DNA from 2 places in the Photobacterium sp. DNB23_23_1 genome. Region 2 is predicted to be linked to the other one. Evidence: predicted binding sites of a transcription regulator. Region 2 holds the regulator's gene; the other holds the start of a gene.
The links. Region 2 encodes CRP, which controls carbon source genes, mostly activating them, when cyclic AMP is high. Its sites were predicted from a motif close to TGTGANNNNNNTCACA; they were not measured.

Region 1: mlc (sugar metabolism global transcriptional regulator Mlc) is a predicted target of CRP. The motif match lies at 2,492-2,507, and genes of this name have one in related genera.

Annotation. Positions count from the first base shown of each region.
Region 1 is NZ_JBNNXT010000006.1:13,932-20,919, forward strand. Features, by position in the region: gene bioA (adenosylmethionine--8-amino-7-oxononanoate transaminase) at 1-424, shown strand, start outside; gene ACVA53_RS05650 (LON peptidase substrate-binding domain-containing protein) at 543-1,109, shown strand; gene mlc (sugar metabolism global transcriptional regulator Mlc) at 1,185-2,399, opposite strand; gene queE (7-carboxy-7-deazaguanine synthase QueE) at 2,654-3,334, shown strand; gene ACVA53_RS05665 (hydrogenase expression protein HypA) at 3,510-6,362, shown strand; gene ACVA53_RS05670 (helix-turn-helix domain-containing protein) at 6,536-6,988, shown strand, end outside.
Region 2 is NZ_JBNNXT010000003.1:186,386-193,373, reverse strand. Features, by position in the region: gene ACVA53_RS03830 (TIGR02444 family protein) at 1-237, shown strand, start outside; gene ACVA53_RS03825 (hydrolase) at 263-1,243, shown strand; gene ACVA53_RS03820 (YheU family protein) at 1,334-1,549, shown strand; gene ACVA53_RS03815 (phosphoribulokinase) at 1,659-2,528, shown strand; gene ACVA53_RS03810 (OsmC family protein) at 2,583-2,987, opposite strand; gene crp (cAMP-activated global transcriptional regulator CRP) at 3,259-3,891, shown strand; gene ACVA53_RS03800 (hypothetical protein) at 4,078-4,266, shown strand; gene ACVA53_RS03795 (2-oxoadipate dioxygenase/decarboxylase family protein) at 4,359-5,156, opposite strand; gene astD (succinylglutamate-semialdehyde dehydrogenase) at 5,196-6,653, opposite strand; gene astA (arginine N-succinyltransferase) at 6,665-6,988, opposite strand, start outside.

The DNA of each region.
Region 1 (6,988 bases), on a different contig from region 2:
ACTTTCCGCCACCCTCGCCAGTACCCATGTCGCAAATACGGTATGCAGCGGAGAAGCCGGGTGTTTCATGCACGGACCAACATTCATGGGTAACCCGCTGGCCTGTGCGGTCGCCAACGCCAGCTTGGATATCCTCGCCCAAGGCCATTGGCATGATCAAGTAAAAAACATTGAAAAACAATTATCTGAGTCGTTGCCAGAGATTGAAAAACTGGCCAAAGTCAAGACTGTTCGTTGGCTGGGGGCTATCGGTGTTGTTGAGCTTTATGAGCCTGTCGATATGGCCAAGATTCAGGAAACGTTTGTAGACAGTGGCGTCTGGATTCGCCCTTTTGGCACACTTGTCTACATAATGCCTCCATTTATCATTAACCAACAACAACTTAGCCAACTCACTTCGGCGATCAAGCTAGCACTTAAGTAGTATCGAAAAGCAGACAACTTCTAATGATTGTCTGCTTATACTTTTCCTGAACGTTATAGCAATCCCAACTTATGGTTGGCTCGTATTTATAATGAATAACGTCAGTAAGGCTAGAACTATGCAATTACCACTATTTCCGTTACAGATATACCTACTACCTGGTGGGATAAGTAAACTGAGGATTGTCGAACCTCGCTATACCCGGTTAGTCAAACTAGCTATGGGTGACGGCAACGGTTTCGGCCTCTGTATGAAAGATGGAGACTCTCTGTGCCATTTCGGAACCCGAGTGATCATAACGGATTTCGAAAAACTCCCTGATGGCCTACTGGGCATTACCATTAGAGGTGTGGAAAAATTCGTAATCAATAAGCATTGGCAAGAGGAAGACGGATTGCGGTTTGGCGATGTCACATCAATGTCCAACTGGACGCCAAGTCAAATTAAATTCGTTGACCGAGACATATCCAATAGCTTAAAAGCACTATTTGAAGAATACCCCGAACATGCAGAGAATTATCCGTTGCCGGATTACAATGACATGACTTGGGTGTGCCAACGCTGGCTTGAATTGTTGCCTCTGGAAACCAACCAGAAGCAGTGGTTTATGAGTCGCAATGACCACCGTGCAGCACTTTCGTTTCTGCACAATGTCATTGACGATCAACTTAAAAGAGAGTGTTAGGCAATAATAATATGCAAGCTCATGTCTGTGGATGTGAAAGTTTTACAAAGACATGATGACTTCGCGTCGAAGCCGTTAACCTTCAATCAACTTCATCAATAAGTGACCATCGTACATCGCCTGTTTGACTAAAGCCGCACCTGGCATGGTCGCCTGGGTATAAAACGAGCTTTGCTCGATAACTAAATCACGATTGTAAACTGGTAATGACTGATTACGGACGCACTCCATAATCGCCGGATAAAGAATATCTTTTGCCCGGTTGAATTCACCGCCGAGAAGGATCTTCTCCGGGTTAAACAAATTCACCATAATGGCAATGGCCTGCCCTAAATGATGCCCCAATTCAACTATCACCTGCCTTGCCAAAGTATCTCCTGCCATCGCAGCATCACAGATACGTTCAATTGTCAGAGTCTTGCCGTGCAGTGATGAAGGGTGGCCCTCACGCAAACGCTGCTCAACTTGCTCGATAACGGCCTTCAGGCTCGCTACCGTTTCCAAACAGCCATGGTTACCGCAGTAACAGCGTTTACCGTAAGGCTTAATTTGAATATGGCCAAGTTCGCCGACATTACCGATCCTTCCTTTCAATACCACATTATCAAGTACAATCCCTGCACCTACGCCGTGATGAATAGAAACCAAAATGGAATTGGCGACATCACGCGAATTACCAAACAATTTCTCAGCAAGTGCCCACGAGCGGGTGTCATTACCGATAAATACTGGTAACCCCGTCGCTTGATGTATCGCTGGCCCGAGTTCAAGGTTATGAACATCATAATGCGGCATCTGAATAATTGTACCGGTCGAAGAGTTAACCAACCCCGGTAAGGTCACCGCGATAGCAGTAATGCGATCAAGTTCACTCACATGGTTGGCGAAAAAGGTATGAATTTCAGCGATGAGCTTTTTCATTACTTCATCTTGATGAAGTACATCTATATCTTGACGCTCTTCAACCAAGATATCTCCTCCCAACTCATGTAGCGCAATAGTTAGGTAACCCCGTCCTAAACGAAGAGACATAAACTGCCAACCTTCATTGGACGGCACCAAGCCTACAGCAGGCCGGCCTCGACTGGACGACTCTTGGATCGCCGTTTCTTTGATCAGGTGAGCTTCAATCAATTCACGAGTGATTTTTGTTATACTTGCAGGCGCTAATTGGCTACGTTTGGAAAGCTCAATGCGGGAGATTGGGCCAAACAAGTCAATAAGCTTGTAAACGCTGCCGGCATTATTTCTTTTGATATGGTCAATATGACCTGGCTGAGCGACATACATGCCTAAACTCCCGATAAAATCTGTCATTGTTTAATATTACATTTTAATTTTTTTACTTTGCGAAGTAATTGTGAAGCCGATTATGTTGAGTACGTGACAATGGTCACATCGAATCATGAAAAACACCGCAATTCTTGCCCTGGCTCTCATTATACCGCAAAAATATTTCCTTTTTTTTAACTGCAAAAATTAACCTATTTAAAGACAGCCTGCTGCAATTTTGCGATAATCGCCGGTCGCAAAAATCCCCCACCATGAGGTTAACGGTGTACAAAATTAACGAAGTCTTTGAAACTATCCAAGGCGAAGGCGTATTTACTGGTGTGCCAGCCATTTTTGTCAGGCTCCAAATCTGCCCTGTCGGCTGTGCCTGGTGTGACACCAAACAAACTTGGAGCGCCGAACCTCAAGATCACGGCTCTGTCGTCGACGTCATGGCTAAGACAGGTGATTCACCTATTTGGACAGAGCTAGATGCTCAAGGCATCGTTAATTTGCTCACTGAGCAACAATACACCGCCAAGCACGTAGTTATTACTGGTGGTGAGCCTTGTATCTATGACTTACTGCCACTAACCACCGCGCTGGAACAGGTCGGCTTCCGTTGCCAGATTGAAACCAGCGGCACATCCGAAATACAGGCAACACCAAACACCTGGGTTACCGTGTCTCCAAAGATTAACATGAAGGCCAAGCTGCCAGTACTTGCGAGTGCGCTTGGGCGAGCCGATGAGATCAAGCACCCAGTCGGTACCCAAAAAGATATCGAACAACTTGATGAGTTGCTTGCCGGCAAGCAACTCAAAACCGAGGTTGAAATCGCACTGCAGCCGATTAGCCAGAAGCCAAGAGCGACAGAGTTGTGCATCGATACCTGTATCAAACGCAACTGGCGCCTATCGATCCAAACCCACAAGTATTTGGCTATTGCATAACTAACCTGACACTTCCTCGCATTTCAGCAGACCTTGAGCGGCAGTCTTATTTTCAGGACAGCCGCCCTATATCCGAGACCCATCTTCTTTCTTAACTTTGCACCTTTTTGTCCTATCTATACTCAGCAGAAAACAAATACCAACAAAAGATTCATGACCTCTTGGGGAATTTAATATGCGCAGTTATATGGGATATACCCTGCTGTTTATCAGCAGTCTGCTGCTTGCGGCCTGCGGAGGCGGCAGTGACACAACCGAGCCTGCCGCGGGTACTCCAGTGCCTGTTTCGACAACCTTCACGGTGTCTGTCGATGCTCCTGATGGTATGCTTCTTGCCAACCAACAACGTTTTTCTTTTATTCAGCCGGCTTATGCCAATGCTGTGAAAGACCTTACCGAACAGAACTTTGCCGCTGTATGGCTAGATGACAAAGGTAAAGTCTTTGAATCAATTGAAATTACCCGGCTCGAAGCAAAAGGCGACGGGATCTACGAGCTTGATGCTGGAACCCGAGCCAGAATCAATGCGGTGCTATTAGTTGACCTCGACGGTGTACCTGAGTTTACGCTCGGTGAAAATTTACCAGATGGCTTATTTATGACACCACTGGCCGCCGAACGACTCGCTGTATCCCTAGAATTATCGCTCACCTACTATGCTCTAGCTCAGCGTGTGGCTGCAGACGAAAACTGGGGAGTATTCAATGATGTATTTGAATCTGGTGCGCAAGGGGCTGTCGCCCTCGCCCTTGAAGACATCAACAAGATCGCCATTGATATTCGTGACACGCTCTTCCCTAAAATCGGCGTTCAAGGTCTATCACTCAAAGATCTTATGAGCCTCACCATAGTGCAAACCATGACCGAAGGCAGGCTGGAGCGATTCTTTACCGAACAGTCAGCAGCCATCGCCAATATACTGGCTATCTTAAATGATGGTTACTGGGAAATAAGCACAACGGAAGGTAACGACGGTAAAGGGATTTTTGCCGACAACACGTCTTATGACGGCAACGAAACCACCGTCACTGAGTACAATTGGGATAAAAGGGGCAGTGACGATATCACCCTCACCGAAATGTTCACCTACCTGAGTAATTCAACGAGCTTTGGCACCGAAGATGTCAAATCTCAAGTATTAACAGATCAAGGCTGGATGGGGCTGTTTGAGTACCTCAAGGTACAATTTGCTACCGACCGTAATGCCCTACTGACAGATGCCGCCCTTAACCTCTCTGATGAAAGAGGCGTCACCTTGGAAGCCAAGGTTTACTCACTATCTGGCAAGAAAATGCACGACTTTCTTTCCAGCAAGGACAACCATTACCTGACCCGCTATATACCCGATGACACAACCTTTACTGAAGGCTCTTCTGGCTTCTATTTCACATGGCGACCAGAAAGCGAAACTTATTTATTGTGCGATAATACCAACGATCAAGATACCTGCCGGGTTTCTCCTATCCTAACACCAGAAGCCGCCTATACCAGTTTGGAAGATATCAAAACCTCTTTGTTTGATGTTGGAATAACCATCGAACAAGTCAATGGCTTCAAACTCAGTGACAATATCGTAGCAGAATTTATCGACGATGATTTCTTCACCGTCCGCTACTGGAGCCGCATTGCTGCTAACGAATGGACAATCCAAGATACCAGTGTATGGGCGCCAACCACTATAGCTGGCAAATCTGTTATACGTTTTGATATCCCCGATATTGTTAGACAGCTCTCCGATGACTACGCCTTCAATGGTCGTAACCTATTCCTTGTTGAGGACCGAGGCTTTGTCAATATAGGTGAAGTACTTCTTGAATTAGCAGAGTTTAACTTCTCAGGATTCGACAATGACGCCAAAGCACAGATCTTTGCGGCTGCAACCCGCGATAACTTGCCACCCTTTGGCGAGTGTGCTTTCGGGAACACTGAGTTAGCCAATGAGGGGCTATTTCTCAATGCGGTTACCGAGTGTGGCGGTGATGAACGGTTCACCACTCAATCTGTTAATGATTTGGTCGATAAGACCTTGGTACAAATCAGTGATGATGGGGAAATCAGCGCCCACATTCTCCGTGGTGACAACAGCTGGGATCACTACCGCAATACCAACGAAGAATCCGGATCACGTGCATGGTCACTGACGGAAGACGGTTACTTAAAGCTTGTTGGTAACACCAACCTCGAAGACGAATTCGATTTCTGGTCTCTGACAAATTACGACTACCAGCAAAACCTACTCGCGATTAAGGTATTCAGCCAACAGGGGCAAGAAGCACAAATTTCCAGCTTGATGGCCCGTGAGTATGCACCTGATTCATTAGCGGCATGCCTTGATGGTGACTCCGGTTGGGATCCAGAAACCACGACACCAACGGTCAAGGAAAGCTTAAGCAACTACAACAACCAAGTTCAGCAATGTAAACAAATCTGGTTTGGTCGCGACCCTGTTTTCACTGAAGCGCTGTTGGTTGGCCAGACTGGTAACAACAGCGATGATAAAGCCCTGACTTTTGCTAGTGACAGTGGAGGTGATACTGGAAATCACAGTAATGAAAATACCGCTCGTTACCTAAAATTAAGCGATGACTTTGATGGTGATTTTTTCGAGGGAAGTTATGTTGATGGAAGTGGCTGTGGTTTCAACTTCGCCATTCGCTGGAAAATAGAAGACGACGGAACTCTGTACTATGAAGCCGTAGACGGCTCGATGAACGAACGGATCCAAATCACCGATACCGACGGTTTGAAATTGGCGGTCAAAGCCTTTAACCACCAGACCCGCTGGGAAACCGATGAGACTTTGAACTATGGCAGTGATGAAGGAGAGATCTGGAGTGACATCGTCACCTTGATCGATGCGAGCCAAGTGCCTGATGTTGTGCCTGTTGAGCCGCCACCGCCCACACCACCTGCTGAGGGAGAAGAGCCACCAGTAGAGGAAGAACCAGCAGGCCCTCCAGGGGGAACCATCCTTAACGATGGCCAGACTTGTGCCTATCTGGATAACCCTGAGGATACAGCTCCATAATTTAGCGATACCACGAACAAAAAGCCCGAGAAGAGAACTGACCCCCAATAGTTGGACACCAATTATTGGGGGGCTTTTTATGTCCAAAGCTCGAAATCAACGAATTTTGACAGTGGATGAATTAGAATATTCGAGAAAGAGAAAATCGGTGCGTCAATGAAAAGGTAGTGTGAATGATCACTTGGAAGCAGCCACTTAAAGGCTATGAATGGCTAATCCACCAGATCTGGTATCTAGAATTAGAACAAGATGACATTATTGAGCAACTACCACAGCTCATTCCTAATCCTAGGGCGCACCTTCTCTTTACTCCGGAGGACCAAGGCTATTGCTATCAAAAAGGTGATGAGCAGATTGCCGGTCACGGGAGCCACCTGCTTGCAGCCAGTGAACAACTACTTACGCTGGTTGATAACGCGCCGCTCAAGCGCATTGGTATTACCTTTCGCCCCGAAGGGCTCTATCTTCTGAATAAAGCGACCGAAGGGCTAATTAATCAATGTGGCTGGTTTGACTGGCTGCCCCCCATGTTTGATAGCCACTTTCAAAATGTTTTATGGCAATGCAACACGAAGCAAAACATCATCGATTGTGTTAATCACCAAATTGAAACATTGAGTTTGACC
Region 2 (6,988 bases):
TACCGCCATATGCGCCGCTCCCTGAAACCTCAACTGGATGGTAACGGCTACCAGCAACTCAAAGACTTTGAATTGCAGATGGAGCGCCAACAACAGCACGATTTGATTGCGACACTGAACCAGATGCCGCTTAGCACCGTAGCACAGCAAGAAGCCGCCTCCCATTCAGCTAACCTAGCCCGCTACTGTCACGGTCTAGGGGCAATGGCCCTGGTGGATAAGCTGTTGGCGAAATAGAGGACATTAAGGAGTCGTTATGACAATGGTATTTCATCCAGCCAAAGGGCTAGCAAACCCACACCTGCAAACCCTGCTGCCGCGTTTTTTGCGCCGCAAGCCATTGTTTACGCCACTTACCCAACGCATAGAAACCCCGGACGGTGATTTCCTCGACTTAGCCTGGACGGCTCCCTTGGCCGACAGCTCCCCCAACCAACCAGTGATGATCCTGTTTCACGGCTTGGAAGGCAGCTTTCACAGTCCCTATGCCAACGGGTTGCTTTATGCCGCCAAACAGCAAGGTTGGCTTTCGGTCATGATGCACTTTCGCGGGTGTAGCGGCGAAGTGAACCGCAAGCCCCGCAGTTACCACTCCGGCGAAACCAGTGATGCGCGCTTTTTCATCCAGTGGCTACGCCAACAATTACCCACTCAGCCATTTTTTGCCGTCGGTGTGTCGCTCGGGGGCAACATGCTGGTTAACTACCTGGCTGAAAGTGGTGCACGTTCGGAGATCACCGCTGCGCAAGTGATTTCCCCTCCGCTGGATTTGGCCGCCTGCTCGGAGCGGATCCAACAAGGATTTTCAAAAATCTACCAGCAATACCTGCTTGGCTCGATGAAGCGTAATCTCAGCAGGAAAATTTCCGCCCTGCCCGATGCGATGCCTATTTCCCATCAAGATGTTGAACAACTCGAAACTCTGTGGCAATTCGACGAGTTCGTCACCGCCCCCCTGCACGGTTTCAAAAATGCCACCGATTACTACCAACGCTGCAGCGGGTTGCCCCGCCTTTATGAAGTAGCTATTCCACTACGCGTGATCCATGCCGAGGATGATCCCTTCATGACGGAAGCGGTCATTCCGACCACATCATTGCCACCACACATTCAATACGATCTATACCCAAACGGTGGCCATGTCGGGTTTGTCACAGGCTCATGGCGCCAACCAGACTTCTGGCTTGAGCGAACCGTTCCTGAGTGGTTTAAACAGGCGATAAGCGATGCAAAGAATCGGTAAGCTGGCCACTGGCCAAGTACTTTCCCCCTCTACAACTGATGCATTTGCCAATATAATCTCCGTTATCTCCTGCAACAGAAAAGTGCCGTTATGAATATCCCTTGGCAAGACATAGATCCCGATACCCTGACTAACCTAATAGAACATTTCGTGCTGCGCGAAGGCACCGACTACGGCGAACGCGAGCTTTCGATGGCCGACAAGGTTGGTCGGGTACGCCAGCAGTTGGAAAAAGGGGAGGCGGTGATTGTTTACTCCGAGCTGCATGAGACCATCGACATCAAAGCCAAGCGCCAACTCGGGTAAACTACCCGGTATAAGCTTTGTAGACCCGGCATTTTTGACATCCCGGCTTGACCTTAACGCCCAGCCCTGTTAATAACTCTCTCCGTTAATGTTAACGACAGGGTTTGTCATGTCTGCAAAACATCCGATTATTGCAGTAACAGGGTCCTCGGGGGCAGGTACATCTACCACCTCCGAAGCATTCCGTAAGATGTTCAATATGATGAACATCAATGCTGCTTGGCTTGAAGGCGACAGTTTCCATCGATTTTCCCGACCAGAAATGGACGCCGAAATCCGCAAAGCCAAAGAGCAAGGCCGTCATATCAGTTATTTCGGCCCCCAAGCTAACGACTTCCCGTTGTTGGAAACGTTTTTTCGCCAATACGGTGAAGACGGTAGCGGCCAGTTCCGTCGCTACCTGCACACCTTCGACGAAGCCGTGCCGTACAACCTAATGCCCGGTACTTTCACACCTTGGCAAACTCTACCTGAAAATACTGACCTGCTGTTCTATGAAGGTCTACACGGCGGTGTGGTCGATGGCGAGGTCAATGCCGCCCAGCACGTTGATTTGCTGATCGGCATGGTACCGATCGTCAACTTGGAATGGATCCAGAAAATCGTCAGGGATACCCGTGATCGTGGTCATTCCCGCGAAGCGGTGATGGAGTCGATTGTCCGCTCGATGGATGACTACCTCAATTACATCACCCCGCAGTTCTCCCGCACCCACATCAACTTCCAGCGGGTACCAACGGTCGATACCTCCAACCCGTTCAGTGCCAAGGCAATTCCAAGCCTGGACGAAAGCTTTGTGGTGATCCGGTTCCGCGGGATCAAGAAGGTTGATTTCCCCTACCTGCTGTCGATGATCCAAGGATCGTTTATGTCGCGCCACAACACCCTAGTGGTGCCCGGCGGTAAAATGAGCTTTGCGATGGAGCTGATCATGCGGCCGCTGATCCAGCAGCTGATTGATACGGGAAAAATAGGTTAAGAGCTGTGATAGGCGTGATTATCCTCTCGCCCATCGCCATCCCTTACTGCGAGGTTACGCTTCCACCACCTCGTACGAGTGGGTCATCTCTACCCCTTCACCCAACATCAGGCAAACAGAACAGTATTTTTCCAACGAGTCGGCCACGGTTTTGGCTACAACGGCTTCATCCAAATTTTCACCTGTCACCACAAAATGCAGGTTCGCAGTGGTAAAAATACGAGGAGCCAGCTCACGACGAACCGAGTTGATTTGCGCTTCGCAAGCCGTAATTTTCTGCCCGGCAGATTTGAGCCCATCCACCACGTCCACCGAACTACACCCACCCGCAGCCATCAGTACCAGCTCCATTGGGCTCGGCGCTTTTTCGCCACCATTGCCATCCATCACCACGCTGTGACCTGAATTTGACTGCCCTAGGAAGGTCATATTTTCGACCCATTTCACTCGTGATTGCATTGGTTTCTCCTTACAACTTATAGGGGGTTTTGGCACAATCTAGCAACGGTGTGATCATGTGCACACTTATGACTACAAAATGGCCATTTCACATAGATCAATATCAAGAAAAGCGCGCCGAAAAAAGATAAAATCTGAACTAATTATTCACGTGAGCTTGCAGCCCAGCGGTTGACTGAATATCCTAAACGACGAACTAATTATGGTTAGGCCCAGCCACATTTTTAATGGACGTCGTTGTTGGGCAACAAACGCAGAGGAAGTTAGTAATATGGTTCCAGGTAAACCTCAAACAGATCCAACTCTAGAGTGGTTTCTTTCCCATTGCCACATTCATAAATACCCTTCAAAGAGTACTTTGATTCATGCGGGAGAAAAAGCGGAAACGCTCTATTACATCGTAAAAGGTTCTGTTGCGGTCCTGATCAAGGATGAAGAAGGTAAGGAAATGATCCTGTCTTACCTAAACCAAGGTGACTTCATCGGTGAGTTAGGCCTATTCGAAGAAGGCCAAGAGCGTACTGCATGGGTTCGAGCTAAGACCCCTTGCGAAGTTGCAGAAATTTCTTTCAAGAAATTCCGCCAGCTAATTCAAGTTAACCCAGACATCCTAATGCGCCTTTCTGCGCAGATGGCCAGCCGCCTTCAGGTGACTAGCCAGAAAGTCGGTGACTTGGCATTCCTGGATGTAACAGGCCGTATCGCTCAGACACTATTGAACCTGGCTAAACAGCCAGATGCAATGACTCACCCAGACGGCATGCAAATCAAGATCACCCGTCAGGAAATCGGCCAGATCGTTGGCTGTTCCCGTGAGACTGTTGGTCGTATATTGAAGATGCTAGAAGAGCAGAACCTGATTTCTGCCCATGGTAAAACTATCGTTGTTTACGGCACACGCTAAACAACCCGGTTTACTAGCAAAAACTCAAAAAGCCGCACTATGCGGCTTTTTTTATTGCCCATCGCACCCACTTTCATACTTACAGGACATTACTGTCTACCCCATCACTCTTTTTGTGCTTGTATCTACGCGACTTAATGCTACATTGTGCATATTAATCCTCATCACCTGTAATGGAATACCGGTATGGACATCGAACGCTTCTCACCACATCGCTCCCACCACACCGAGCGCGGAGTCATTTCGCCGCTGCCCGATACCGTTGAGATGACAGGCTTCAGTGACAGCCGCCACTACCTTGAACAACATGAGAAGGTGAAACGCCAGACACCGGAGTCCCAGCAGGGGTATCCACTCGATAGCCTCAAGCACTAAATCCAGACACATGAAACACCTGTGACCACATGAGCCACAGGCGCTTGGAATATGCAGAATTAGATAACCGGTTTCAGGCAGGTTACCCTGATTTAGTTGGCGTCCGTGCTCTCGAAGATCTTATCTGCCGACGCCTCGACAAAACCGGTATATAACTCACCGTCCTCTTTCGGGTAGCGCTTGGCAAACTCATAGAACCCGCCCGGTATGCTATAAACGCCATCCAAAAACCCAACCTCGACCCTGTCGGCCATAGTCGATGACTGTTCAAGCATCACCTCAGGGCTACCTTTAACATCACCGCCAGCGCTGTTGATCTCAAACCCGTTGTGGCGCAGCAAGTGATTGACCTCAGCCACCTCGGTAAACTGCTCAAGCTGGTTCAGGCTAACGGTAAAGTGGTTGGCCCCAAAACCATGGGCAGCTAGCCATCCAGCATATTCGCTTTCTGCCGCCAGCAACTCATAAGTCGCGTAGTCCAAACCCCATAACCGCCCGCTATAGAGAAAGGCCGGATCTCGCATGGCTTGCTCTGGCACCTGATCGACCAGTTCCCTGACCGTCTGCTGCAACAGCGAGCTAAACTGCCCCACCATCAACTCACTGATAAACACTTTGGGTGCCAATGGGTTGGGATGCTCGAAATGCTCGGCATATAACTTCTTGGTTTCGAAATGATAGCGGCCACACGGCTTGTAGCCAATGGCAATGAACGGCGCCGCCAGTCGATCAAGCCCGACCTTAGGCAGGTTAAATGTTCGCAGCGCAATATGATCATTGAGCAGCGGCTCTTCTTCGGTCAGCAGATCATGAACCTGAGCGGCTGATGGGCATAGGCGCTGGATATAATCCTGCCATAACCCGGCAAATAGTTGCTCTACCCTTTCCATGTGCTCGCTATCCTCTTTACTGGTGAATGATTGGCGGCATTAAAGCGTAATACCCGGTGAAAGCTGAGCGGGTAGCTCAGGCCGCTCACCTTCCATCGATGCCATTGGGTATGCACAGTAGTCTGCCGCGTAATACGCGCTTGGCCGCAGGTTACCTGATGCCCCTGGTCCACCAAATGGCGCATCACCACTCGCCCCGGTTAACTGACGATTGCGGTTAACAATCCCGGCACGGATATGTTCGATGAAATACTGCCACTCACTGTCATCGGTCGAAACCAACCCTGCAGATAAGCCATAGCGGGTATCATTGGCCTTTTCCACCGCCTCACCCAATTCGCTGTAACGGGCAACCTGCAAAAGCGGACCAAAGTATTCTTCATCCGGTAACTCGGCCACCTGGCTGACCTCGACGATCCCCGGAGTGACAATCGCTCCCTGGCCACGGGTCGCGGGCAGCAACAGCTCACCGCCCAGCTCAACCAATTGTGATTGGGCCTGAATAATGTTGTCAGCCGCCTGGACCGAGACTTGCGCCCCCATAAACGGTGCAGGCTCATCGAACTGACCACCGACACGGATCTGACGGGTTAGCTCCAGCAAGCGTGCCAGGATGCGGTCGCCTTCCGCACCATGTGGCAGATAGAGCCTGCGGGCACAGGTGCAACGCTGTCCAGCGCTGATAAAAGCAGACTGAATTATAGTGTAGACAGTTGCATCCAGCTCGCCATAGTGGCGAGAGATCACCATCGGGTTATTACCGCCCATTTCCAGTGCCAGCATCTTGCCTGGCTGGCCGGCAAACTGACGGTGCAACAAGTGGCCGGTGTTGGCACTGCCGGTAAACAGCAGCCCATCAATACCCTTGGCCCCAGCTAGCGCTTCACCGGTTGCCCGTGCGCCCTGTACCAAGTTAATCACGCCATCAGGCAACCCTGCCTGCTGCCATAATTTCATGCACTCTTCAGCCACCTTTGGAGTAAGATCTGACGGTTTGAACACCACGGTATTCCCAGCCAGCAAAGCCGGGACAATATGACCATTGGGTAAGTGTCCCGGGAAGTTATATGGCCCAAACACAGCCATGACGCCCAAAGGACGGTGACGCAGCACTGCCTGAGTGCCAGCAACGTCTTTTTGTTTCTCGCCAGTACGCTCATGGTAGGCACGCAGCGATATGGCAATCTTGCCCACCATTGCACCGGCTTCGGTGCGGGTTTCCCACAAGGGCTTACCCGTTTCCTCCGCAATAACCACCGCAATCGCTTCACTGTGGGCTTTGACCAACTCGGCAAAGCGCTCGACAATGGCCTGGCGCTCAGTCAGAGTCGTGTTACGCCAGCTTGCCAATGCTGCCCTGGCGGCAGTGACAGCCGTCTCAACCTGCTCTGCTGTCGCCGATTTGCCCTGCCATACCACTTCACTGGTGAACGGATTAAGCGACTGCATCGTCTGCCCTTCGCCGTCTTGCCAGCGACCTGCAATCCATTGGGTCATGTTCTTCTCCTTTATTGGACGATCAGGCGAACCTGATCCCCTTGTTTAACGTCCAGTGCCTTAGCCGCTGCTGCACTCATCAACGCCGTACCATCCAGTACGTCGACCTTATCGACAACGGCACGGAAATGGGTAAATGAGGAATTGCTGACGATACAATCGGTCTGGGCCGCTGGTTGACCGATCTCAACCCGGCACACCTGTGAGTGGCGTACTGACTCGATATTTTTCACATCACACTCTACCGTCGGGCCAGCATCGAAAATATCGACATAACCGCGGCAGGTGAAACCTTCCTTCTCCAACAAGCGAAGTGCCGGGCGGGTTTTCTCGTG